4 regions of the Streptomyces sp. NPDC103540 genome follow, and region 4 is predicted to be linked to each of the others. Evidence: riboswitches for the same ligand, from Rfam matches in the RefSeq annotation. Region 4 holds a riboswitch; each other region holds the start of a gene.
What was found. A riboswitch is a leader RNA that binds a small molecule or an ion and turns the genes downstream of it on or off. The one in region 4 is predicted to bind cobalamin.
Positions count from the first base shown of each region.

Region 1 (5,418 bases), on a different contig from region 4:
GCGCCGACCCGGCGCCGGACTCGGGCTCGGGCGGGGGCTCGGGCCCGGGTTCCGGCTCCCGCACCGGTTCCGGATCGGGTTCCGGTTCCGGTTCCGGCTTCGACGCCGGGCGGCTGCACCACTACGCGCGGTCCGCGCGCGTGCTGCACCTCTCCGCCCGCCTGCGGCCGGGACAGCAGGCCTTCCGGATGGCCACGCAGCTGGCCCTGCTGGAGTACGGGGACGAACTGGACCGGCTCGCCTCGCAGGACTTCCCGGCCGGCTCCACCGCGCACGGCCTGGCCCGGATCGGCATCGCCAACTACTTCGCGGCCGCGCTGATCCTCCCGTACCGCGCCTTCCACACCGCCGCCGAGGAGTTCCGCTACGACATCGAGCGGCTCACCGACCACTTCGGCATCGGATACGAGACCGTCTGTCACCGCCTGAGCACCCTGCAACGCACCGGGTTGCGGGGGGTCCCCTTCTCCTTCGTCCGCGTCGACCGGGCCGGGAACATGTCCAAGCGGCAGTCCGCGACCGGATTCCACTTCTCCCGCGCGGGAGGCACCTGCCCGCTCTGGAACGTCTACGAGGCCTTCGCCGCGCCGGGCCGCATCCACGTCCAGGTCGCCGCCATGCCCGACGGGCAGCGCCACCTGTGGACCGCCCGCGCCGTCACCCGCCACCGCGGCGGCTGGGGCGAACCCGGCAAGACCTTCGCCATCGGGCTCGGCTGCGAGATCCGCCACGCCGCCCGGCTCGTCTACTCCGACGGCCTCGACCTGGACAACACCTCCGCCGACACCCCGATCGGCATGGGCTGCCGGCTCTGCGAGCGCCTCGACTGCCCCCAGCGCGCCGTGCCCCCGCTCGGACGCCCCCTGGCCGTCGACGAGAACACCAGCACCTTCATCCCGTACCGGGTGGCGGACCGCCCGCGCTGAGCCCCGCCCGCAGGCCGGAACACGGTCCGTCCGGGTGGAGGAGCGCTCGTGCGGAGCGGGAGGGGGTGGACTTACTAGGACGTCCAACTATATGTTCCTGACAAGCCCGCGGTGCAGGGAAGCCGGTGTGAATCCGGCGCGGTCCCGCCACTGTGACCGGGGAGCGTGCTTTTCAGCGGTTCAGGCCACTGACGGAACCCATCCGTCGGGAAGGCCGGAGAGCACGTGACGATCCGGGAGTCAGGATACCGGCCGCGGGGTGTTCCGTGTTGTCCACGAGGATGGAGCAGACACGCATGGCACCGGTACGTGACCACGGCCCGGGCGATCCGGCGGAGTACCCGAACGGCGAGGCCCTGTCCCCGCGTTCGTGACTCGACGGGGGCCCGTGCGCCCCCGCCTGTCCCGCGGTCGGAACCGCGGCGCGCACCCCGATCGGTGCACCGCCGCGCCCGCGCCGCGCCCTCCTCGGATCCTCACCTGACGAGAGCAGGCTTCGATGGTCCGTGAACTCACCCACTTCATCGGCGGAAAGCACACCACCGGCACGTCCGGGCTCTTCGCCGACGTCCACGACCCCAACACCGGGGCCGTCCAGGCCAGGGTCCCCCTGGCCGGACGCGCCGACACCGAGGCGGCCATCGCCAACGCCGAGGAGGCGCAGGCCGAATGGGCCCGGTGGAACCCGCAGCGGCGCGCCCGCGTCATGCTGCGCTTCCTCCAGCTCGTCGAGCCCGAACGCGACGCGCTGGCCCGACTGCTGTCCTCCGAGCACGGCAAGACCGTCGCCGACGCCCACGGCGACCTGCAACGCGGCCTGGAGGTGGTCGAGTTCGCCGCCGGCATCCCGCACCTGCTCAAGGGCGAGTTCACCGACAACGCCGGCAGCGGCATCGACGTGCACTCGCTGCGCGCCCCCCTCGGCGTGGTCGCGGGCATCACCCCCTTCAACTTCCCCGCGATGATCCCGCTGTGGCAGGCCGCACCCGCCCTGGCCTGCGGCAACGCCTTCATCCTCAAGCCCTCCGAGCGCGACCCCTCCGTACCGCTGCGCCTCGCCGAACTCTTCCTGGAGGCCGGCCTGCCGCCCGGCGTGCTCAACGTCGTCAACGGCGGCAAGGAGGCGGTCGACACCCTCCTGGAGGACCCCCGCGTCCAGGCGCTCGGCTTCGTCGGATCCACCCCGATCGCCGCGCACATCTACGCCACCGCCGCCGCCCACGGCAAGCGCGCCCAGTGCTTCGGCGGCGCCAAGAACCACATGATCGTGATGCCGGACGCCGACCTCGACCAGGCCGCCGACGCCCTCATCGGCGCCGGCTACGGCTCCGCCGGCGAACGCTGCATGGCCATCTCCGTCGCCGTCCCCGTCGGCGAGGAGACCGCCGACGCGCTGGTCGCCAAGCTGAAGGAACGCATCGCCGCCCTGCGCATCGGCACCTCCGACGACCCGGACGCGGACTTCGGGCCCCTCGTCAGCCGGGAGGCCCTCGAACGCGTCGAACGCTACGTCGGCATCGGCGCCACAGAGGGCGCCGAACTCGTCGTGGACGGACGCGGCTTCACCCTGCCGGGTCACGAGAACGGCTTCTTCGCCGGCGCCACCCTCTTCGACCGGGTCACCCCGCGGATGCGGATCCACCGCGAGGAGATCTTCGGCCCCGTGCTGTGCGTCGTACGGGCCGCCGACTACGAGGAGGCGCTGCGCCTGCCCAGCGAGCACCCGTACGGCAACGGCGTCGCCATCTTCACCCGCGACGGCGACACCGCCCGCGACTTCACCCGCCGCGTCAACACCGGCATGGTCGGCGTCAACGTGCCCATCCCGGTACCCGTCGCCTACCACACCTTCGGCGGCTGGAAGCGCTCCGGATTCGGGGACCTGAACCAGCACGGGCCGGACTCGATCCGCTTCTACACCCGCACCAAGACCGTCACCTCGCGCTGGCCCTCCGGGGTCAAGGAGGGCGCGAGCTTCACCATCCCGACGATGGGCTGACGCCGTGTCCACGAACCTGCTCAGCAAGGACCAGCTCGCCCTGGCCGAGGTCACCCTCGACTTCGCCCAGGAACAGCTCGCCCCGCACGCCCTCGCCTGGGACCGCGACAAGCACTTCCCCGTCGACGTCCTGCGCCGGGCGGCCGACCTCGGACTCGCCGGGATCTACGTCGGCGAGGAGTCCGGCGGCTCCGGACTCTCGCGCGCCGACGGCGTCGTCATCCTCGAAGTGCTGGCCACCGGCTGCCCCTCCATCGCCGGCTACCTGTCCATCCACAACATGGTCGCCTGGATGATCGACCACTACGGCGACCCGGAGCAGCGCGCCCGCTGGCTGCCCGACCTCTGCGCCGCGCGGACCCTCGGCAGCTACTGCCTGACCGAGCCCGGCGCGGGCTCCGACGCGAGCGCCCTGCGCACCCGCGCCGAGCGCGACGGCGACCACTGGGTCCTGACCGGCGTCAAGCAGTTCATCTCCGGCGCCGGTTCCTCCGACGTCTACGTGGTCCTGGCGCGCACCGGCGGCGAGGGCCCGCGCGGCATCTCCGCCTTCGTCGTCGAACGGGGCGACGCGGGCCTGTCCTTCGGGGCGAACGAACAGAAGATGGGCTGGAACGCGCAGCCCACCCGACAGGTGGTCCTCGACGGCGTCCGGATCCCCTCCGACCGGCGCCTCGGCGCCGAGGGCGAGGGCTTCCGCATGGCCATGACCGCCCTCAACGGCGGCCGGCTGGGCATCGCGGCCTGCTCGCTCGGCGGCGCCCAGAGCGCCCTCGACCGCAGCCTCGCCCACCTCGCCGACCGCGAAGCCTTCGGGGCGCGCCTGCTCGACGCGCAGGCCCTCCAGTTCCGGCTGGCCGACATGGCCACCGAACTGACCGCCGCCCGCGCGCTGGTCCGCACCGCCGCCGAGGCCCTGGACCGGGGCGACCCGCAGGCCGCGCAGCTGTGCGCCATGGCCAAGCGGTTCGCCACGGACACCGGCTTCACCGTGGCCGACGAGGCCCTCCAGCTCCACGGCGGCTACGGCTACCTCAGCGAGTACGGCATCGAGAAGATCGTCCGCGACCTGCGGGTGCACCGGATCCTGGAAGGAACCAACGAGATCATGCGCGTGATCGTCGCCCGCGGCCTCACGGGGAGCCTGCGATGACCCTCCCCTCCGCCCCGCCCGGGGAAGAGCGCGTCCTGCTGCGCGTCGAGGGCCACGCGGCCCATGTCGTCCTCAACCGCCCCAAGGCCCTCAACGCCCTCGACCACACCATGGTGCTGCGCATCGCCGAGGCCCTCGACGCGTGGGAGCACGACCCCGCCGTACGGACCGTGGTGGTCTCCGGAGCGGGGGAGCGCGGCCTGTGCGCGGGCGGCGACATCCGCGCGATCCACGAGGACGCCCGTACGGGCGGCACCGCCTCGGCCGACTTCTGGCGCGACGAGTACCGGCTCAACGCCCTCATCGCCCGCTACCCCAAGCCCTACGTCGCCCTCATGGACGGCATCGTGATGGGCGGCGGCGTCGGCGTCTCCGCCCACGGCAGCGTCCGGATCGTCACCGAACGCTCCCGCGTCGCCATGCCCGAGACCGGCATCGGTTTCGTCCCCGACGTCGGCGGCACCTACCTCCTGGCACTGGCGCCCGGCGAGCTCGGCACCCACCTGGCACTGACCGGCGCCCCCGTCGGCGCCGCCGACGCGCTGCTGTGCGGCCTCGCCGACCACTTCGTACCGTCCGACCGGCTCGCCCCCCTGACCGCGGCGCTCGCGCACTCCTCGGTGCGCGAGGCCCTCGCCCCGCACGTCGCGGAGCCCCCGCCCGGGGAACTCGCCGAGCGGCGCGCGTGGATCGACCACTGCTACGCGGCCGACACGGTCGAGGAGATCGTGGACCGGCTCCGCGACAGCGGCCTGCCGGCGGCCGAGGAGGCGGCCTCGACCCTCGCCGCCAAGTCCCCGACGGCGCTCAAGGTCACCCTCGCCGCCCTGCGCCGGGCCCGCCTGCTCGGCCCGCTGGAGCGGGTCCTGGAACAGGAGTACCGGGTCTCCCTCGCGGCCCTGCGCTCGCCCGACCTGGTCGAGGGCATCCGCGCGCAGGTCATCGACAAGGACCGCGCCCCCCGCTGGTCGCCCGCCGACCTCGCCTCGGTCGGCGACGAGGACGTCGCCCGCTGGTTCGACCCGCTCGACGCGGAGCGCGAGCTGCGCCTCGCCACCACCGACTCCCCCCAGGAGGTGCCCTGGTGACCACCGTCATCGCCTTCATCGGCCTCGGCCACATGGGCGGCCCGATGGCCGCCAACCTCGCCGCCTCCGGCCGGCGCGTGATCGGCTTCGACCTCGTGCCCGCCGCCCTGAGCACGGCGGTCGCCGCCGGGGTGGAGCCGGCGGACTCCGCCGTCGCCGCCGTCGCCGAGGCGGACGTGGTGATCACGATGCTGCCGGCCGGCCGACACGTCCTCTCCCTCTACGGGGACGGCGGACTGCTCGCCGCGGCGA
Region 1 covers NZ_JBVJMA010000002.1:221,923-227,340, reverse strand. The annotation lists gene ACZ6ZI_RS05650 (short-chain fatty acyl-CoA regulator family protein) at 1-926, shown strand, start outside; cobalamin riboswitch at 1,019-1,197, shown strand; gene ACZ6ZI_RS05645 (CoA-acylating methylmalonate-semialdehyde dehydrogenase) at 1,426-2,925, shown strand; gene ACZ6ZI_RS05640 (acyl-CoA dehydrogenase family protein) at 2,930-4,078, shown strand; gene ACZ6ZI_RS05635 (enoyl-CoA hydratase/isomerase family protein) at 4,075-5,166, shown strand; gene mmsB (3-hydroxyisobutyrate dehydrogenase) at 5,163-5,418, shown strand, end outside.
Region 1: it holds a riboswitch for cobalamin, as region 4 does, so the genes downstream of both, ACZ6ZI_RS05645 (CoA-acylating methylmalonate-semialdehyde dehydrogenase) here and ACZ6ZI_RS15565 (ribonucleoside-diphosphate reductase subunit alpha) in region 4, are expected to answer to the same signal.

Region 2 (5,418 bases), on a different contig from region 4:
CCGCTGGGACTACCTGTTCAGCCTGATCAAGACCTTCGGCCACCGCACCGACTTCCTGCTGCCCGACCGGGCCCGGGTGACCATGACCGCCCCCTTCATGCGGGCGTACACCGAGCTGCTCGTGGCGACCTGCCACAAGCGGGGCGCGCACGCCATCGGCGGCATGGCCGCGCAGGTGCCGGCCAAGGACCCGGCGGCCCACGAGGCGGCGCTCGCCAAGGTCCGCCTGGACAAGGAGCGGGAGGCCGAGGACGGCTTCGACGGCTCGTGGGTGGCCCACCCCGCTCTGGTGCCCGTGTGCCGCGAGGTGTTCGACGGGGTGCTCGGCGACCGGCCGCACCAGCTCGACCGCACCCGTGAGGACGTACGGGTGACGGTCTCCGACCTGCTCTGCGTACGACGGATCGGCGGGCCGCCGACCGAGATCGGCGTACGCACCAACATCGCCGTCGCGCTGCGGTACTTCGACGCCTGGCTGCGCGGTCGGGGGGCCGTCGCCCTCGACGGGCTGATGGAGGACGCCGCCACCGCCGAGATCGCCCGCGTCCAGGTCTGGCAGTGGCTGCGCCACCGGGTCGTCGACCGCGAGACGGTGCTGCGCCTGCTGGAGGAGGAACTCACGGCGTTGGGCGCCCAGTACCCGTGGGCGGCGTTGGACGAGGTCCGGGAGCTGTTCGAGCGGACGGCGCTGGCCTGCGAACTGCCGCTGTTCTTCACGCCCGGGGCCTACAGCCGCCACCTCGTGCGGCTCGCGGAGCGTCGGGCGTGAGCGGGGACGTGCGGCGCGTGGGCGTCGTCGGCGGCGGACGGATGGGCGCGGGCATCGCCGAGGTCTGCGCGCGGGCCGGGCTCGACACCGTGCTGTGCGAGGTGGACGCGGTCGCGGCCCGCGCCGCCCGGGAGCGGATCGCCGTCTCCCTCGAACGGGCGGTGCAGCGGGGCGGGCTCGACCGGATCTCCGCCGAGTCGGCGCTCGAACGGGTCACGGCCGTCGCTGACCTCGGCGATCTCGCGGACCGGCAGTTGGTCGTCGAGGCCGTCCCCGAGGACGCCGGGGCGAAGGCGGGGGTGTTCGCCGCGCTCGACAAGGTCGTCGAGGATCCGCGGGCGGTCCTCGCCACGAACACCTCGTCGATCCCCGTGATGCGCCTCGGCATGGCCACCGCCGGTCGCGCCGACCGCGTCGTCGGCCTGCACTTCTTCAACCCCGTGCCGGTCCTGCCGCTCGTGGAGGTCGTGACGACCCTGCACACCGCGCCGGACACCGTCACGGCCGTGACGGACTTCGCGACGCGGACCCTGGGCAAGACGGTGATCCACTCCCGGGACCGTGCGGGCTTCGTCGTCAACGCCCTCTTGGTCCCCTACCTGTTGGCCGCGATCCGGATGACGGAGTCGGGCCACGCCAGTGCCTCGGACGTCGACCTCGGCATGGAGCTGGGCTGCGCCCATCCCATGGGTCCGCTGAAGCTCGCGGACCTGATCGGACTGGACACGGTCGCCGCCATCGCCGAGTCGCTCCACGCCGAGTTCAAGGAACCCCTGTACGCACCGCCGCCGCTGCTGTCGCGGATGGTGGAGGCGGGGCTGCTCGGTCGCAAGACCGGCCGCGGGTTCCACGTGTACGACCGGGTCGAGGAGCCCGGACGGCCGGGCTGAGGGGCCCGGCGCGGGGCCGCCGGCCGAGGGTCCGGCGCGCCGCGGTGCGGGGGCGGGCAGCGGGTGGTGCCGCTGCCCGCCCCGTCCGCGTGCCGCCCCGCCCGCACGGGCGGCGGGACGGCGGCCGCGGCACCGGGATGCCGGGGCCGTGTCTCATCTCACCGTCCGCATGGCGAGACGCGCGCCGCGTGCGCGCACGGCGGACCGTACTCTGACCGGGCAGCTGGTTCGCCCCGTCCGCCAGGCGGGATGCGTCGTAAGAGGGAACCCGGTGGGAATCCGGGACTGCCCCGCAGCGGTGAGCGGGAACGACCGCCGTCATACGCACTGGGACCGGACAACGGTCCTGGGAAGCGACGGCCAGTAGGTGCCCGCCGGGAGACCGGCAGGCGTGCCCGCGAGTCCGAAGACCTGCCCGTTGCCCGCACGCGGACGTATTCCGCGGGCGGACATCCCGGTGACCTCGTGGGCGGGTCGGCGTACACGACGAGCGGCACGTGCGGTGTGTTTCCCCGCGGCGTGGTCCGCGCGTCCTGTCGTCCCTTCGCGTCCGCGTCCCGTCGTCCGGGATGTTGTGGACACATCTCGCGAAGGAGAGTTCCGTGACAGACAGGCCCGCAGCCGAGGCGACACGCGCCACCGTGTACGGCTACCCCCGCCAGGGGCAGGACCGGGAACTGAAGAAGGCCGTCGAGGGCTACTGGAAGGGCCGCGTCACCGCCGAGGCCCTCGGGGAGACCGCCCGCGAACTGCGCCGCTCGAACTGGCGGCAGTTGGCCGAGGCCGGTGTCCACGAGGTGCCCTCCGGGGACTTCTCGTACTACGACCACGTCCTGGACACCAGCGTCATGGTCGGCGCCGTCCCCGCGCGGCACCGCGCGGCCGTCGAGGCCGACGCCCTCGACGGGTACTTCGCGATGGCCCGGGGCACGCAGGACGTCGCCCCGCTCGAAATGACCAAGTGGTTCGACTCGAACTACCACTACCTGGTGCCCGAGCTCGGCCCCGACACCGTCTTCACCGCCGACTCCGCCAAGCAGGTCGCCGAGCTGCGCGAGGCCCTCGCCCTCGGCCACACCGCCCGCCCGGTCCTCGTCGGCCCCGTCACCTACCTGCTGCTGGCCAAGCCCGCACCCGGCGTGGCCGACGACTTCCAGCCGATCACCCTCCTCGACCGGCTGCTGCCCGTCTACGCCGAGGTCCTGGCCGACCTGCGCGGCGCCGGCGCCGAATGGGTCCAGCTGGACGAGCCGGCGCTCGTCCAGGACCGCACCCCGGCCGAACTGAACGCCGCCGCCCGCGCCTACCGCGACCTCGGCGGCGCCGAAGAGCGCCCGAAGTTGCTGGTCGCCTCGTACTTCGGGCGGCTCGGCGACGCCCTGCCCGTCCTGGCCAAGGCGCCGATCGAGGGCCTGGCCCTGGACTTCACCGAGTCGGGCGCCGCCAACCTCGACGACCTCGCGGCGGCCGGCGGACTGCCGGGCAAGCGCCTGGTGGCCGGCGTCGTCAACGGCCGCAACATCTGGATCAACGACTACGAGAGGTCCCTGGCCACCCTCGGCACCCTGCTCGGGCTCGCCGGGCGGGTGGACGTCGCCGCGTCCTGCTCCCTCCTGCACGTCCCGCTGGACGCCGCCGCCGAACGCCAGATCGACCCGCAGATCGCCCGCTGGCTCGCCTTCGCCCGCCAGAAGACGCGGGAGATCACCGTCCTGGCACGCGGCCTCGACCGGGGCACGGACTCCATCGCCGCCGAACTCGCGGCCAACCGGGCCGACCTGGCCTCCCGGGCCGGCTCCGCCCTGACCCACGACCCCGCCGTGCGCGCCCGCACCGCGGCCGTCACCGACGCCGACGGCCGCCGCTCCCAGCCGTACGCGCTGCGGAGCGCGGCCCAGCGCGCCCACCTGGGCCTCCCGCTGCTGCCGACGACGACCATCGGATCCTTCCCGCAGACGAACGAGCTGCGCACCGCGCGCGCCGACCTGCGGGCGGGGCGGATCGACGCCGGCGCCTACGAGGAGCGGATCAAGGACGAGATCCGCGAGGTCCTCGCCTTCCAGGAGAAGGCCGGGATCGACGTCCTCGTCCACGGCGAGCCCGAGCGCAACGACATGGTCCAGTACTTCGCGGAGCAGCTCACCGGCTACCTCGCCACCCGGCACGGCTGGGTGCAGTCCTACGGCACCCGCTACGTCCGGCCGCCGGTGCTGGCCGGCGACATCTCGCGCCCCGAGCCGATGACGGTCCGCTGGACCTCGTACGCCCGGTCGCAGACGACCAAGCCGGTCAAGGGCATGCTGACCGGCCCGGTCACGATGCTCGCCTGGTCCTTCGTGCGCGACGACCAGCCCCTCGGCGACACCGCCCGCCAGGTGGCCCTCGCCCTGCGCGACGAGGTGAACGACCTGGAGGCGGCCGGCACCTCGGTCATCCAGGTCGACGAACCCGCCCTGCGCGAGACCCTGCCCCTGCGGGCCGCCGACCACGCCGACTACCTGGCCTGGGCGACCGAGGCCTTCCGGCTCACCACCGGCGGGGTGCGGCCGGACACCCAGATCCACACGCACATGTGCTACGCGGAGTTCGGCGACGTCGTCGGGGCCATCGACGCACTCGACGCCGACGTCATCAGCCTGGAGGCCGCCCGCTCCCACATGCAGGTGGCGCGCGAACTGGCCGCGCACGGCTACCCGCGTGAGGCCGGACCGGGCGTGTGGGACATCCACTCCCCTCGCGTGCCCGGCGTACCGGAGGCCGCGGCCCTGCTCCGGGCGGGCCTGGAGGCCATCCCCGCCGAGCGGCTGTGGGTCAATCCCGACTGCGGCCTGAAGACCCGCGGTTGGTCGGAGACGCGGGCTTCGCTGGAGAACCTGGTGGCGGCGGCCCGTGAGGTGCGCGCCGAGGTGGCCGCCGAGCGCTCCTGACGGCGCGACCCGCCGCGGGCCCGGTCACACCACCGGGCTCGCGGCGGAGCCGGGGGCGGATGCCGGGGCGGATTCCGGGGCGAACTCGGCCCGGAGCAGTTCGGTGAACGCCGCGATCGGGAAGTTCCAGTCCCCGTTGGCGTTGACCGACACCACGCGTGCTCCGTCCCGGGAGCCGAAGGTGTAGGTCCAGGAGCCGTTGATCGCGCCGCCCATCCCCCACACCGTCACCGCGCCCGGCAGGCTCACCGAGGCGACGCCGAGGCCGTAGGCGGTGTCGGGGATCCACTGCTCGGTGGTGACCGTGGTGAACATCTGCGCCTGCTGCGCGGGCGGCAGCAACCGGCCGGCGAGCAGCGCGGTGAAGAAGCGCAGGAGGTCGCCGGTGGTCGAGACGGCTCCGCCGGCGGCCCAGCCCCAGGACGGGTCGAGTTCCGTCACGTCGTGGACGGTGGCGTCGGGCTCGGGCAGCATCAGCTTCGAGTAGTGCCGTCCGTGGGGTCCCTCGATCACCGACTCGCCGGCGCGCGGCAGGTACGTCGCCGTCAGGCCGAGGGGGCGGGCGATCCGCTCCGCGAACGCGTCGGCGAGCGGAGCGCCCGTCACCCGCTCGATGATCATCCCGGCCAGGAAGTAGTTGGTGTTGGAGTACCCGAAGCGCTCGCCCGGGGCGAAGTGCGGCGGGTGGGCGAGGGCGAGACCGACGAGCTCCTCGGGCCGGTAGACGTCGAAGCGGTGCCGCAGGAACGGCTCGCCCGTGCTCCGCGCCACGATGACGGGGTCGTGGACGTAGTCGAACAACCCGCTGGTGTGGTTGAGCAGGTGCCGGACG
Region 2 covers NZ_JBVJMA010000002.1:230,531-235,948, forward strand. The annotation lists gene aceB (malate synthase A) at 1-769, shown strand, start outside; gene ACZ6ZI_RS05665 (3-hydroxybutyryl-CoA dehydrogenase) at 766-1,659, shown strand; cobalamin riboswitch at 1,867-2,092, shown strand; gene metE (5-methyltetrahydropteroyltriglutamate--homocysteine S-methyltransferase) at 2,262-4,586, shown strand; gene ACZ6ZI_RS05675 (serine hydrolase domain-containing protein) at 4,611-5,418, opposite strand, start outside.
Region 2: it holds a riboswitch for cobalamin, as region 4 does, so the genes downstream of both, metE (5-methyltetrahydropteroyltriglutamate--homocysteine S-methyltransferase) here and ACZ6ZI_RS15565 (ribonucleoside-diphosphate reductase subunit alpha) in region 4, are expected to answer to the same signal.

Region 3 (5,418 bases), 240 kb from region 4:
CTGCCCGCGCACGGGCACCTCGCTGGGCAGGGCCCGGATCAGCCCCGCCTCCTCCAGCCGTCCCAGCTCCCGGTAGATCTGCTGGTGCGTCGCCGACCAGAAGTACCCGATCGACCGGTCGAACCGCCGGGTCAGCTCCAACCCCGACGAGGGCTTCTCGAGCAGGGCGGTGAGGATGGCGTGCGGGAGCGACATGCCGCCATCCTAGGTTCCGCCCCCGGCCGGCCCCCACGGTCACCGCCAGGCGGCCAGGGCCTCCGGTACGCGCGGGCCCGGGGCGTCGGCGGCCAGCAGGCCCCGCGCGCGCAGCAGCGCCGTCACCGCCGGCGCCCAGGCCTGGCGCAGGCCCGCCGAGGCGAGCAGCTCCGGGTCCGACAGGAGCCCCGGCGCCGGGCCGACGCGGATGCCGTCCGGGGTGAGCACGGCGGCGTCGTCCGCCCACCGGACCGCGAGGTCCACGTCGTGCGTGGCCATGACGACGGTGGTGCCGGCCCCGCGCAGCCCCGCGAGGACGTCCAGGAGGCGCTCCTGCCCGTCCGGGTCCAGGCCGGCCGTCGGCTCGTCGAGGATCAGCACCCGCGGGGCCATCGCCACCGCGCCCGCGATGGCCGCCCGCTTGCGCTGCCCGTACGACAGCAGGTGCGTCGGACGGTCGCGCAGCGCTGTGATGTCCAGGGCGGCGAGCGCCGCGTCCACCCGCGAGCGGACCTCCGGGACGGACAGGCCGAGGTTCATCGGACCGAACGAGACGTCCTGTTCGACGGAGGCGGCGAACAGCTGGTCGTCCGGGTCTTGGACCACCAACTGCACCGCGCCGCGCAGCCGGGTCAGTCCGGCCCGGTCGTACGTCACCGCGGTCCCGTCCAGCCGCAGCGCGCCCGAGCCCGGGCGCAGCCCGCCGCTGAGGAGCCGCATCAGCGTGGTCTTGCCGCTGCCGTTGCGGCCGAGCAGGACGAGGGCGCGGCCCTCGGCGATGGCGAAGTCCACGTCGGACAGGACGGCGGGGCCGTCGTCGTACGCGTAGCCCGCGCCGGCCAGTTCCACCAACGGGCTCACAGGTACAGCTCCTTCAGTACGAGGGTCCCCGCGACCAGGGCGGTCAGCAGGGCGGCGGTGGCCGCGAGGAACCGCCGGGACAGCCGCGCCTCGGGGACGAGCACCCGCAGCGCGCCGTCGTAGCCGCGCCCGGCCAGCCCCTCCTGGAGCCGGGCGGCGCGGTCGAAGGCCCGTACGAACGAGGTGGCGGCGAGCCCGGCCAGCGAACGCCACACCGCGGCCCGGCCGGTGTGCCCCAGCCGCGCGGCCTGGGCCCGGCGCACCCGGTCCATCGAGTCGAGCAGCAGGAAACCGATCCGGTACATGACCAGGGCCACGTCCACCACCGGTGCGGGCACCCCCGCCCGCACCAGTCGCGGCAGCACGTCCGACACCGGGGTGGTGAAGGCGAACAGCAGCACCCCCAGCGAGGCCGCCGACGTGCGCAGCAGCAGCTCGCCCGCGTGCCGGGGCCCGTCGGGCGCCAGGGCGAGGAACCCGTCCGGGCCGCCCACCGACACCAACAGCGGTAGGGCCCCGGTCACGCAGAAGCCCAACGGGACCCGGAAGGCCCGCCACAGCTGCCGCCGGCCCACCCCGGCCGGGCCGAGCAGCACGGCCAGGGTGGCGGCGCCCACCAGCGGTCCGCCCGGCCAGGGGGGCAGGGCGACGGCGGTGACCGTCAGCCCGAGCCCCAACAGGGCCTTCTCCAACGGGTGGCGGCCCCGCCAGCGACTGCTGTGGGCCGCCACGTCGATCGGCAGCACCGGCTACGACTCCCGGGCGGCCGCACCGGCCCCGGAGGCCGTCCCGGCCTCGGCCCGCGCCTCGGCCCGTGCCTGCTCCGCTCCCTGGCGACGCCCCTTGCGGACCCCGAAGTAGTAGGCGAGGACGCCCGCGCCGAGCGCCGCCTGGAGGGCGAACAGCGCCGACTCGACCTCCCCCGACGGGGGTTCGTAGAGCGGCGAGAACCACGGCTCGTAGTCCGGCTTCAGCTCGGTGATGGCGGCCTCGGCCTGCGCGTCGGCGCCGGCGAACGGCTCCTCCTTGTGGTCGCCCATGCCGAAGGCGAGCGGGATCACGGCCAGCGCCGCGACCAGGAGCAGCAGCAGCGTGTTGATCTTCGCGTTGCGGGTCATCGGGCCGTCGCCTCCAGGTCGGTCTGTCCGGCGGTCCGGCCGGTGAGCTTGGCGACGCCGAGCCGGACCAGGTCCGACTTGCTGGACTGCATCAGCAGGCGCATCACGAGCACGGTCAGCAGCCCCTCGCTGACGGCCAGCGGGATCTGGGTGAGCGCGAAGATGCCGGCGAACTTCTCCAGCGAGCCCACGAAGCCGCTCGCCGGGTCCGGGAAGGCCAGCGCGAGCTGGACGGAGGTCACGCAGTAGGTGACCAGGTCCGCGAAGAAGGCGCCGAAGAAGACGCCGACCATGAGCGGGGCCCCGTACTTGCGCAGGAGCCGGTAGACGCCGTAGCCCGCCCAGGGGCCGGCGACGGCCATGGAGAAGACGTTGGCGCCCAGGGTGGTGAGGCCGCCGTGGGCCAGCAGCAGCGCCTGGAAGAGCAGGGTGATCGTACCGAGCACCGCCATGATCGGCGGTCGGAAGAGGATGGCCCCGAGCCCCGTTCCCGTCGGGTGGGAGCAGCTGCCCGTCACCGAGGGGATCTTCAGGGCGGACAGGACGAACGTGAACGCTCCGGAGGCCCCGAGCAACAGCGTGCTCTCCGGGTTGGCCTTCACCTCGCGGGTGAGGGCGCGCACGCCGTGGACGACGAACGGGGCGGACGCGGCGCCCCAGGCGACCGCGTGCAAGGGGGGCAGGAACCCCTCGGCTATATGCATGGGTAGAGAGACCTCTCCAGCACCTCGTGGATGGACGACGCGCCTCGGCCGGTCTCCTGGCTGACGGGTACTGATGCCCTGGCTCCGCCTTCCCGGGGCCGCGCGGTTCCCCGCGTGGACCCAGTGGCTTCCCGCAGGAGTGGAGCCGGACTTCCCGATCACAGTGGCGAGGGCCGCTCCGGTTTCCCACCGGCTTCCCGAACACCAAGGCCCGACGACCCTAGTCGGCCGCGCGTACCGTAACAAGCCGGACCGGACGGTAGCCCCGGCCGCGCTCCCGCGGTGCGCGCGGGCGGGATCCCGACGCACGGCGACCGGCGCCCCCCCCGGGGGGACGCCGGTCGCCGTGTCGTCGTACGGTGCGCCGCGGTGTCAGCAGGTGTTCGGGTGCGCGATGTCCACCACGACCCGCTCCGGCGAGTGCAGCACGGTGGTGCCGTAGGCCGGCTTGGTGTCGAAGGCGGCCCCGAGGGTGACGTACCCCTCGAAGTCGCCGGTCAGGGCGAGGCCCTTGAGCTTGCTGAGGTAGATCTTCTGGAGCCGGGGACCCTGGTAGACGTTCTGTCCGGCGTCGTTGTGCGCGGCGGCCGGGTGCAGGCGGATCTCCAGGAAGTACTTCCCCGCCAGCGGGACGGGCTTGCCGGACCCGTCGTACACGAGCTGCGAGACGGGGCTGACGGTGACCTCGGGGACGTAGCCCTGGAGGTCGACCACGATCCGGTCGAACGTGCAGTGACCGCCCCAACGGGCGTTGACGACGAGCGGGGTCTGGGTGGAGGCGGCGGCCGCGGATGCCGGTGCGGCCAGACCGATGCCGACGGTGAGCAGTGCGCCCGTGGCCAGGGCCACGATCTTGCGACGGCGCGAGCGGGGCAGGTGGCGCATGGCGTCCCCCGATTCCTCTTGAGACGGGGATGGCTGTCACCCGGGTAGACGCGGCGGCGCCCCGCGCGGTTGCGGCTCCGGCGGGCCGGGCGCAGGGCGGATCGAGTGGACGGCGGACGGCGGACCGGGCGGACGGCGGACCGGCTGTGCGGCGGGCCGGGCGGCGTACGGCCGGTCCGCGGTCAGTGCGCCAGCAGCGCGCTCAGCTGCGCGTCCAGGTCGTAGTGCCGCCGCTCCTGGCCGCGCGGCACCAGTTCCGTCATGCGCCGGCACAGGGCCCGTACGTCCTTGGCCCGGGCCGACACCACACAGCTGCGGCCGCCGTTGCCGAAGGCCAGGAACACCCGTGGCTCGGTCCCCGCGCGGACGGGCCAGACCTGTATGTCGCCCTCGCCGGTGGCGACGGTCTCCCCCTCGATCAGCAGGTCGCGGGAGAAGACCCAGCGGGCGAGGTGCGTACCGCCGCCCCGGAAGTCGAGGGCCAGCTCGTAGGGCCGGTCCGTGCGGTAGACGAAGGCGCCCTGGAGCGGGACGGTCGGCGGGGCGACCTCCAGCCGGAGGGGCAGGACACGGTGTTCGGTGGTGGCCATGGGCGGCTGCCTTCCTTCGCGCGGGATGGTGCACGGACCCCCCTTCGGCACGCTAGCCCACCCCCACGACCCGGGGCGGGGCCGAAGGTCCCGAGCCGGGCGGGCCGCTGGACCCCACTTGCCCCGCGCGGGGCCCCGTACGCGCGAGGGCCCGTCCTCCGCGCGGAGGACGGGCCCGAAGGGCGCGGCGGGCGGCCGCGCGCCCGCTACGGCAGCGGGTTGTAGACCAGCGAGTCGTGGTCGTTGGACTGGCCGATCGCGGTGAAGCCGGAGCCGTTGGCCTGGGCACCGTTGTTCTGGTTCGACGCCCCGAAGCCGGACGCGACCTGCTGGGCGGTGGAGGAGTTGCCGAGGTTGCTGCCCCCGACTCCGCTGCCGAGGATGCCGGCGAGGGCCGCGTTCGAGGCGGTGCCCGCGGCGCCGGCCCCGTTGTCCGCCTGCGCCACGCCCGACAGGAGCACGGCGGCGAGGGGGAGCGATGCGACAGCCGCCATCACACGGATGCTGCGGATGCTTGCCATGGTGAAGTCCTCCAGTACGCAAAAACCAAGGGGGTCAGGGCGGTTGGCCGGCCGCCCCGGATGAGCCCGACGTCGTGGGACCAGCCTTGCGTACGTGATCATCGAGAAACCAGCCCAGACCGGGTTCTTCCCTCGCAAGCGTGATCAACCCGATCCAAACCTGAAATCGGTGGTCGATTCATCTTTCTTCGAGTCGTCCCTCGTCGGGTCGTCCGTCGTGGAGGGGCCCGGTCGGGGCCGTGCCGTGCCGGGCGACCTCCCGGCCGCCCGGCCCGCCGTCAGCACTCGATGACGTTGACCGCGAGACCGCCGCGGGCGGTCTCCTTGTACTTGATCTTCATGTCGGCGCCGGTCTCCTTCATGGTCTTGATGACCTTGTCGAGGGAGACCTTGTGGCTGCCGTCGCCGCGCATCGCCATCTTCGCGGCGGTGACGGCCTTGACCGCCGCCATGCCGTTGCGCTCGATGCAGGGGATCTGCACCAGGCCGCCGACGGGGTCGCAGGTCAGGCCGAGGTTGTGCTCCATGCCGATCTCGGCCGCGT
Region 3 covers NZ_JBVJMA010000005.1:249,405-254,822, reverse strand. The annotation lists gene ACZ6ZI_RS14525 (PadR family transcriptional regulator) at 1-195, opposite strand, end outside; gene ACZ6ZI_RS14520 (energy-coupling factor ABC transporter ATP-binding protein) at 235-1,056, opposite strand; gene cbiQ (cobalt ECF transporter T component CbiQ) at 1,053-1,802, opposite strand; gene ACZ6ZI_RS14510 (energy-coupling factor ABC transporter substrate-binding protein) at 1,806-2,174, opposite strand; gene ACZ6ZI_RS14505 (energy-coupling factor ABC transporter permease) at 2,171-2,878, opposite strand; cobalamin riboswitch at 2,908-3,102, opposite strand; gene ACZ6ZI_RS14500 (AMIN-like domain-containing (lipo)protein) at 3,251-3,763, opposite strand; gene ACZ6ZI_RS14495 (SsgA family sporulation/cell division regulator) at 3,946-4,353, opposite strand; gene ACZ6ZI_RS14490 (hypothetical protein) at 4,560-4,874, opposite strand; gene ACZ6ZI_RS14485 (L-serine ammonia-lyase) at 5,153-5,418, opposite strand, start outside.
Region 3: it holds a riboswitch for cobalamin, as region 4 does, so the genes downstream of both, ACZ6ZI_RS14505 (energy-coupling factor ABC transporter permease) here and ACZ6ZI_RS15565 (ribonucleoside-diphosphate reductase subunit alpha) in region 4, are expected to answer to the same signal.

Region 4 (5,418 bases):
GCTTCGCCAGGTCGGCGACGTCCGAGTGGAGGTCGACCTCCTCGACGGTCCAGGTGTTCTTGATCGCGTCCCGGTAGCGCTCGTAGAAGTCCGGGTAGCGCATGGGACGCAGGGTCAGTTCGAAGCCCGGGTCGAGCAGGTTCTTCTTTTCCGTGGAGCTCATTACTGGCAGGCCTCGCAGGACTCGGGGTTCTCAAGGGAGCAGGCAAGCGCGTCGGCGTCGACGGCCTGCGGGAGGGGGGTGGCGGCGGCCGGGACGGCGCTGCCGGAGGCGGCGCGGGCGATCTTCGTCGCCGGGCGCGACCGCAGGTAGTACGTGGTCTTCAGACCCTGCTTCCAGGCGTACGCGTACATCGAGCTGAGCTTGCCGATGGTGGGCGTCTCCAGGAACAGGTTCAGCGACTGCGCCTGGTCCAGGAACGGCGTACGGGCGGCCGCCATGTCGATCAGACCGCGCTGCGGGATCTCCCACGCCGTGCGGTACAGCTCGCGGACCTCGGCCGGGATCCAGCCGAAGCCCTGGACGGAGCCGGACGAGTCGCGCAGCGCCTCGCGGGTCTGGGCGTCCCACACGCCGAGCTTCTTCAGCTCCTCCACCAGGTAGCCGTTGACCTGGAGGAACTCACCGCTGAGGGTCTCGCGCTTGAACAGGTTGGAGACCTGCGGCTCGATGCACTCGTACACGCCCGCGATCGAGGCGATCGTCGCCGTCGGGGCGATGGCCAGCAGCAGCGAGTTGCGCATGCCGCTCTTCGCCACGCGGGCGCGCAGGGCGTCCCAGCGCTCGGGCCAGTTCAGCTCGACGTCGTAGTGGTCCGGGTGCAGGACGCCGCGGGCGGTGCGGGTCTGCTCCCAGGCCGGGAGCGGGCCGCTGCGCTCGGCGAGGTCGCAGGAGGCCTCGTAGGCGGCGAGCATGATGCGCTCGGCCAGCCGGGTCGACAGGGCCTTCGCCTCGGGGGAGTCGAAGGGCATCTTCAGCTTGAAGAAGACGTCCTGGAGACCCATCGCGCCCAGGCCCACCGGACGCCAGCGCGAGTTGGAGCGGCCGGCCTGCTCGGTCGGGTAGAAGTTGATGTCCACGACGCGGTCGAGGAAGGTGACGGCCGTGCGGACGGTCTCGTCCAGCCGCTCCCAGTCGATCTCACCGGTCTCGGTGAGCACGAAGGCGCCGAGGTTGACCGAACCGAGGTTGCAGACGGCGGTCTCGCCGTCGTTGGTGACCTCGATGATCTCGGTGCAGAGGTTCGAGGAGTGGACGACGGTGCCCGGCTCGGCGGTCTGGTTCGCCGTGCGGTTCGAGGCGTCCTTGAAGGTCATCCAGCCCTGACCGGTCTGCGCGAGGGTGCGCATCATCCGCCCGTACAGGTCGCGGGCGGGCATGGTCTTGCGGGCCAGCCCGTCCGCCTCGGCCTTGCGGTAGGCGGCGTCGAACTCGTCGCCCCACAGGTCGACCAGCTCGGGGACGTCGGAGGGGGAGAACAGCGACCAGTCGGCGTCGGCGTTCACGCGGCGCATGAACTCGTCCGGCACCCAGTGGGCGAGGTTCAGGTTGTGGGTGCGGCGCTGGTCCTCACCCGTGTTGTCGCGGAGCTCCAGGAACTCCTCGATGTCCGCGTGCCAGGTCTCCAGGTAGACGGCGGCCGCGCCCTTGCGGCGACCGCCCTGGTTCACGGCCGCGACGGAGGCGTCGAGGGTCTTCAGGAACGGGACGATGCCGTTCGAGTGGCCGTTCGTGCCGCGGATCAGGGAGCCGCGGGCCCGGATGCGCGAGTACGACAGACCGATGCCGCCGGCGTGCTTGGAGAGGCGGGCGACCTGGTGGTAGCGGTCGTAGATCGAGTCCAGCTCGTCCAGCGGGGAGTCCAGCAGGTAGCAGGAGGACATCTGCGGGTGGCGGGTGCCGGAGTTGAACAGCGTGGGGGAGGACGGCAGGTAGTCGAGGCGGCTCATCAGCCGGTAGAGCGAGGCCACTTCCTCGACGGCCTGGACCGTGTCGTTCTCGGCGAGACCACAGGCCACGCGCAGCATGAAGAACTGCGGGGTCTCGATCACCTGGCGGGTGATGGGGTGGCGCAGCAGGTAGCGGCTGTGCAGGGTGCGCAGGCCGAAGAAGCCGAAGCGGTCGTCCGCGCCCTCGGCGAGGGCGTGCTCGACGAGGGAGTTCAGCCGGGCCGCGTGCGCGGCGACGAACTCGGCGGTGCGGTCGGCGATCAGGCCCTCGCGGTGGCCGACGGCGACGGATTCGGCGAAGGAGACGGAGCCCTGGCTCGCGGCCTCGTCGGCCACGGCCAGCGTCAACAGGCGGGCGGCGAGGCGGGAGTACGCCGGGTCCTCCGAGATGAGGCCGGCCGCGGCCTCCGTGGCGAGCCCCCGCAGCTCGGCCTCGTCCGCGACGGAGCTGCGCCCGCGCAGGGCGGCGGCGGCGACCCGGCCCGGGTCGGTGTCGGGAAGGTCGGCCGTCAGCTCGGTGAGGGTGCGCAGCAGCGCGGCACCGGGGCCCCCGCCCTCGGTTGCGGCTGCGGGCTGGTCGGACTCGGCGCGCGGTGCGGCAGGCGCGATGGTCACGGGGGGAGCTCTCCCTCGCTCGGCCCGGTCATCGGCGGGGCGGGGCGCGAGCGGGCGCACGCGGGCGCGACGGATCGCGACACACCGCATGGCGTCCACCGGCCCAACCGCGAGGCCCGGACGTGGTCGGCACCCGGATCGGTCGAGCCGGGCGCGCTGTCGGCAGGTCCTCGGACTCGCGAGTACACCGAAATGGCATACGTCATACCGTTGCGGGACAGTTCCGGATTCGCACCGGATTCCCCTGCGGCGACAGCAGCCATGAGCATACATGTGGGGGCGCCCCGATGCTGTAGCCCCCACATGTTGTGTCGGCGCGGCTACTGCTCGGGGGCGTACAGCTCCAGGGCGTAGGTGAGCAGGGGCACGGTGGGGACCGGGGCCCAGTCCCGTTCGGGGGTCCGTACGAAGCCCAGCCGCTCGTAGATCCGGTGCGCGGCGGGGCTCTGGGCCTGGGTGGAGAGCACCAGTCGGGTGACGCCGTCGAGGGCGCGGGCGCGCCCGACGCAGGCCCGCACGAGGGCCTCGCCGGCGCCCCGGCCGCGTCCGGCGCGGGCCACGGTCAGCATCCGGAACTCGGCCTCGTCGGGCCCGGCGATGTCGGCCATGCGGCTGCCGGGCGGGGCGAAGGTCACCCCGCCGAGCAGGACGCCGTCCAGGGTGGCCACGAGCACCTCGGCGTCGGCCGCCCGGCCGGCGACGTCGCGCAGCGCCCGCTCGTAGGAGTCGTCGGTGTTGCCGTCCAGGAGGCCGTCGTCGAGGTAGGCCCGGGCGGTGATGTCGCCGAGCTCCGCGTAGTCGGCGGGTTCGGCCGTTCTGATCACGATGTCCATGCCGTCGAGTGTGCGTCAGGGGCGGCCGGTCGTGGGGGGCCGGGATGGCGGGGAGCGGCCCGGGAAACGACCCCGGAGGCGGCGCGGAGGGTCGTGCGGCGCGGCGTTCGCGCGGCGGGGCCCCGCCGCCCCGGGTGGGGGCGGCGGGGCCCTGTGGCGGCCCCTCGGGGCCGTGCGCGTACCGTCCGCACGCGGCGTGCGGACGGCCGCTCAGCAGCAGCGGAAGCCCTCGCGGGGGTCCGCCTCGCGGGCGTCGGTGCGGGCCCGTTCGAAGGCCCGACGGGTCATGACCTCGGCCTCGGGGTCGTGCGCGCGGGCGTGGGCGACGTAGCGGTCGTACGCCGCCTCGCCCGAGAACTCCCGTACGAAGAACCGGGCCTTCGCCAGCGCCCCGCGCACCCCGCTCACGCGACCGGTTCCTTGACCCGGCCGCCGCCCCCGTCGAGGCCTGCGGCGGCGAGTTCGGCCTTCTCCTCGGCGGTGGCGATCAGCCCGGCCGGGGCGACGATCTTCGACTCGGTCCACGGCACCTCGGACAGGCGTACGGAGGCCGGGTCGGCGATGGCCTTGAAGCAGGTCCGGGCGGCGTCCAGCAGCACGATGACGATCAGCACGGCGAAGAGCACGGACAGGACGCCGTCGACCGTGGCGTTGGTGACCACGGTGTGCATCTCGTCCATGTTCTTGGCGGGCGGCAGGACCTTCCCGGCGTCGATGCCGCCCTGGTACTTGTCGCGCTGGGCGAAGAAGCCGACCTTCACGTCGTCCGAGAAGATCTTCTGGTAGCTGGCGGTGAGGGTGACGGCCACGTCCCAGGCCAGCGGGACGCCCGTGACCCAGGCCCACTTGAGCCGGCCGGACTTGATCAGCAGGGTGGTGCAGACGGCCAGGGCCACGGCCGCGAGCAGCTGGTTCGCGATCCCGAAGAGCGGGAACAGCTGGTTGATGCCGCCCAGCGGGTCCTTCACGCCGACCCACAGGAAGTAGCCCCAGCCGCCGACGACGATCGCGCTGGCCAGCCAGACGCCGGGCTTCCAGCTGACGTCCTTGAAGGACTTGTGCACGTTGCCGAGGGTGTCCTGGAGCATGAACCGTCCGACACGGGTGCCCGCGTCGACCGTGGTCAGGATGAAGAGGGCCTCGAACATGATGGCGAAGTGGTACCAGAACGCCTTCATGCCCGCTCCGCCGATGACGGCGGAGAAGATCTCCGACATTCCGAGTGCGAAGGTCGGCGCGCCGCCGGTGCGGGAGAGCAGGCTCGCCTCCTCGACGTCCTTCGCCGCCTGCGCGAGGGCCTCCGGCGAGATGGCGAAGCCGAAGTTGGTCACCGCCGTCGAGGCGCTCTGCACGGTGGCGCCGATGACGCCGCCGGGGGAGTTCACCGCGAAGAACAGGCCGGGCTCGATGATGCTCGCGGCTATCACCGCCATGACGGCGACGAAGGACTCGGTGAGCATGGCGCCGTAGCCGATGACCCGGACCTGGGTCTCCTTCTGGATCATCTTCGGCGTGGTGCCGGAGGAGACCAGCGAGTGGAAGCCCGACAGGGCGCCGCAGGCGATGGTGATGAAGACGAACGGGAACATCGACCCGGCGAAGACCGGGCCGTCGCCGCGCGCGGCGAAGTCGGTGACCGAGGGCATCTTCAGCGTGGGCATGGCCAGGACCACGCCGAGCGCCATGAGGGCGATGGTGCCGACCTTCATGAAGGTGGACAGGTAGTCGCGGGGCGCGAGCAGCAGCCACACCGGCAGCACCGACGCGAAGAACCCGTACACGATCATCCAGATGACCAGCGTCTCCTTCTCCAGGGTGAAGGTGTCCGCCCAGGAGGACTCGGCGACCCAGCCGCCCGCGACGATCGCGAGGAGCAGCAGCGCCACGCCGATGACGGAGACCTCGGTGACCCGGCCCGGTCGCAGGACGCGCAGGTACACGCCCATGAAGAGGGCGATCGGGATCGTCATGCCGATGGAGAAGACGCCCCAGGGCGAGTGGGCCAGGGCGTTGACGATGA
Region 4 covers NZ_JBVJMA010000005.1:485,963-491,380, reverse strand. The annotation lists gene ACZ6ZI_RS15570 (ribonucleotide-diphosphate reductase subunit beta) at 1-163, opposite strand, end outside; gene ACZ6ZI_RS15565 (ribonucleoside-diphosphate reductase subunit alpha) at 163-2,565, opposite strand; cobalamin riboswitch at 2,710-2,844, opposite strand; gene ACZ6ZI_RS15560 (GNAT family N-acetyltransferase) at 2,886-3,398, opposite strand; gene ACZ6ZI_RS15555 (YbdD/YjiX family protein) at 3,609-3,806, opposite strand; gene ACZ6ZI_RS15550 (carbon starvation CstA family protein) at 3,803-5,418, opposite strand, start outside.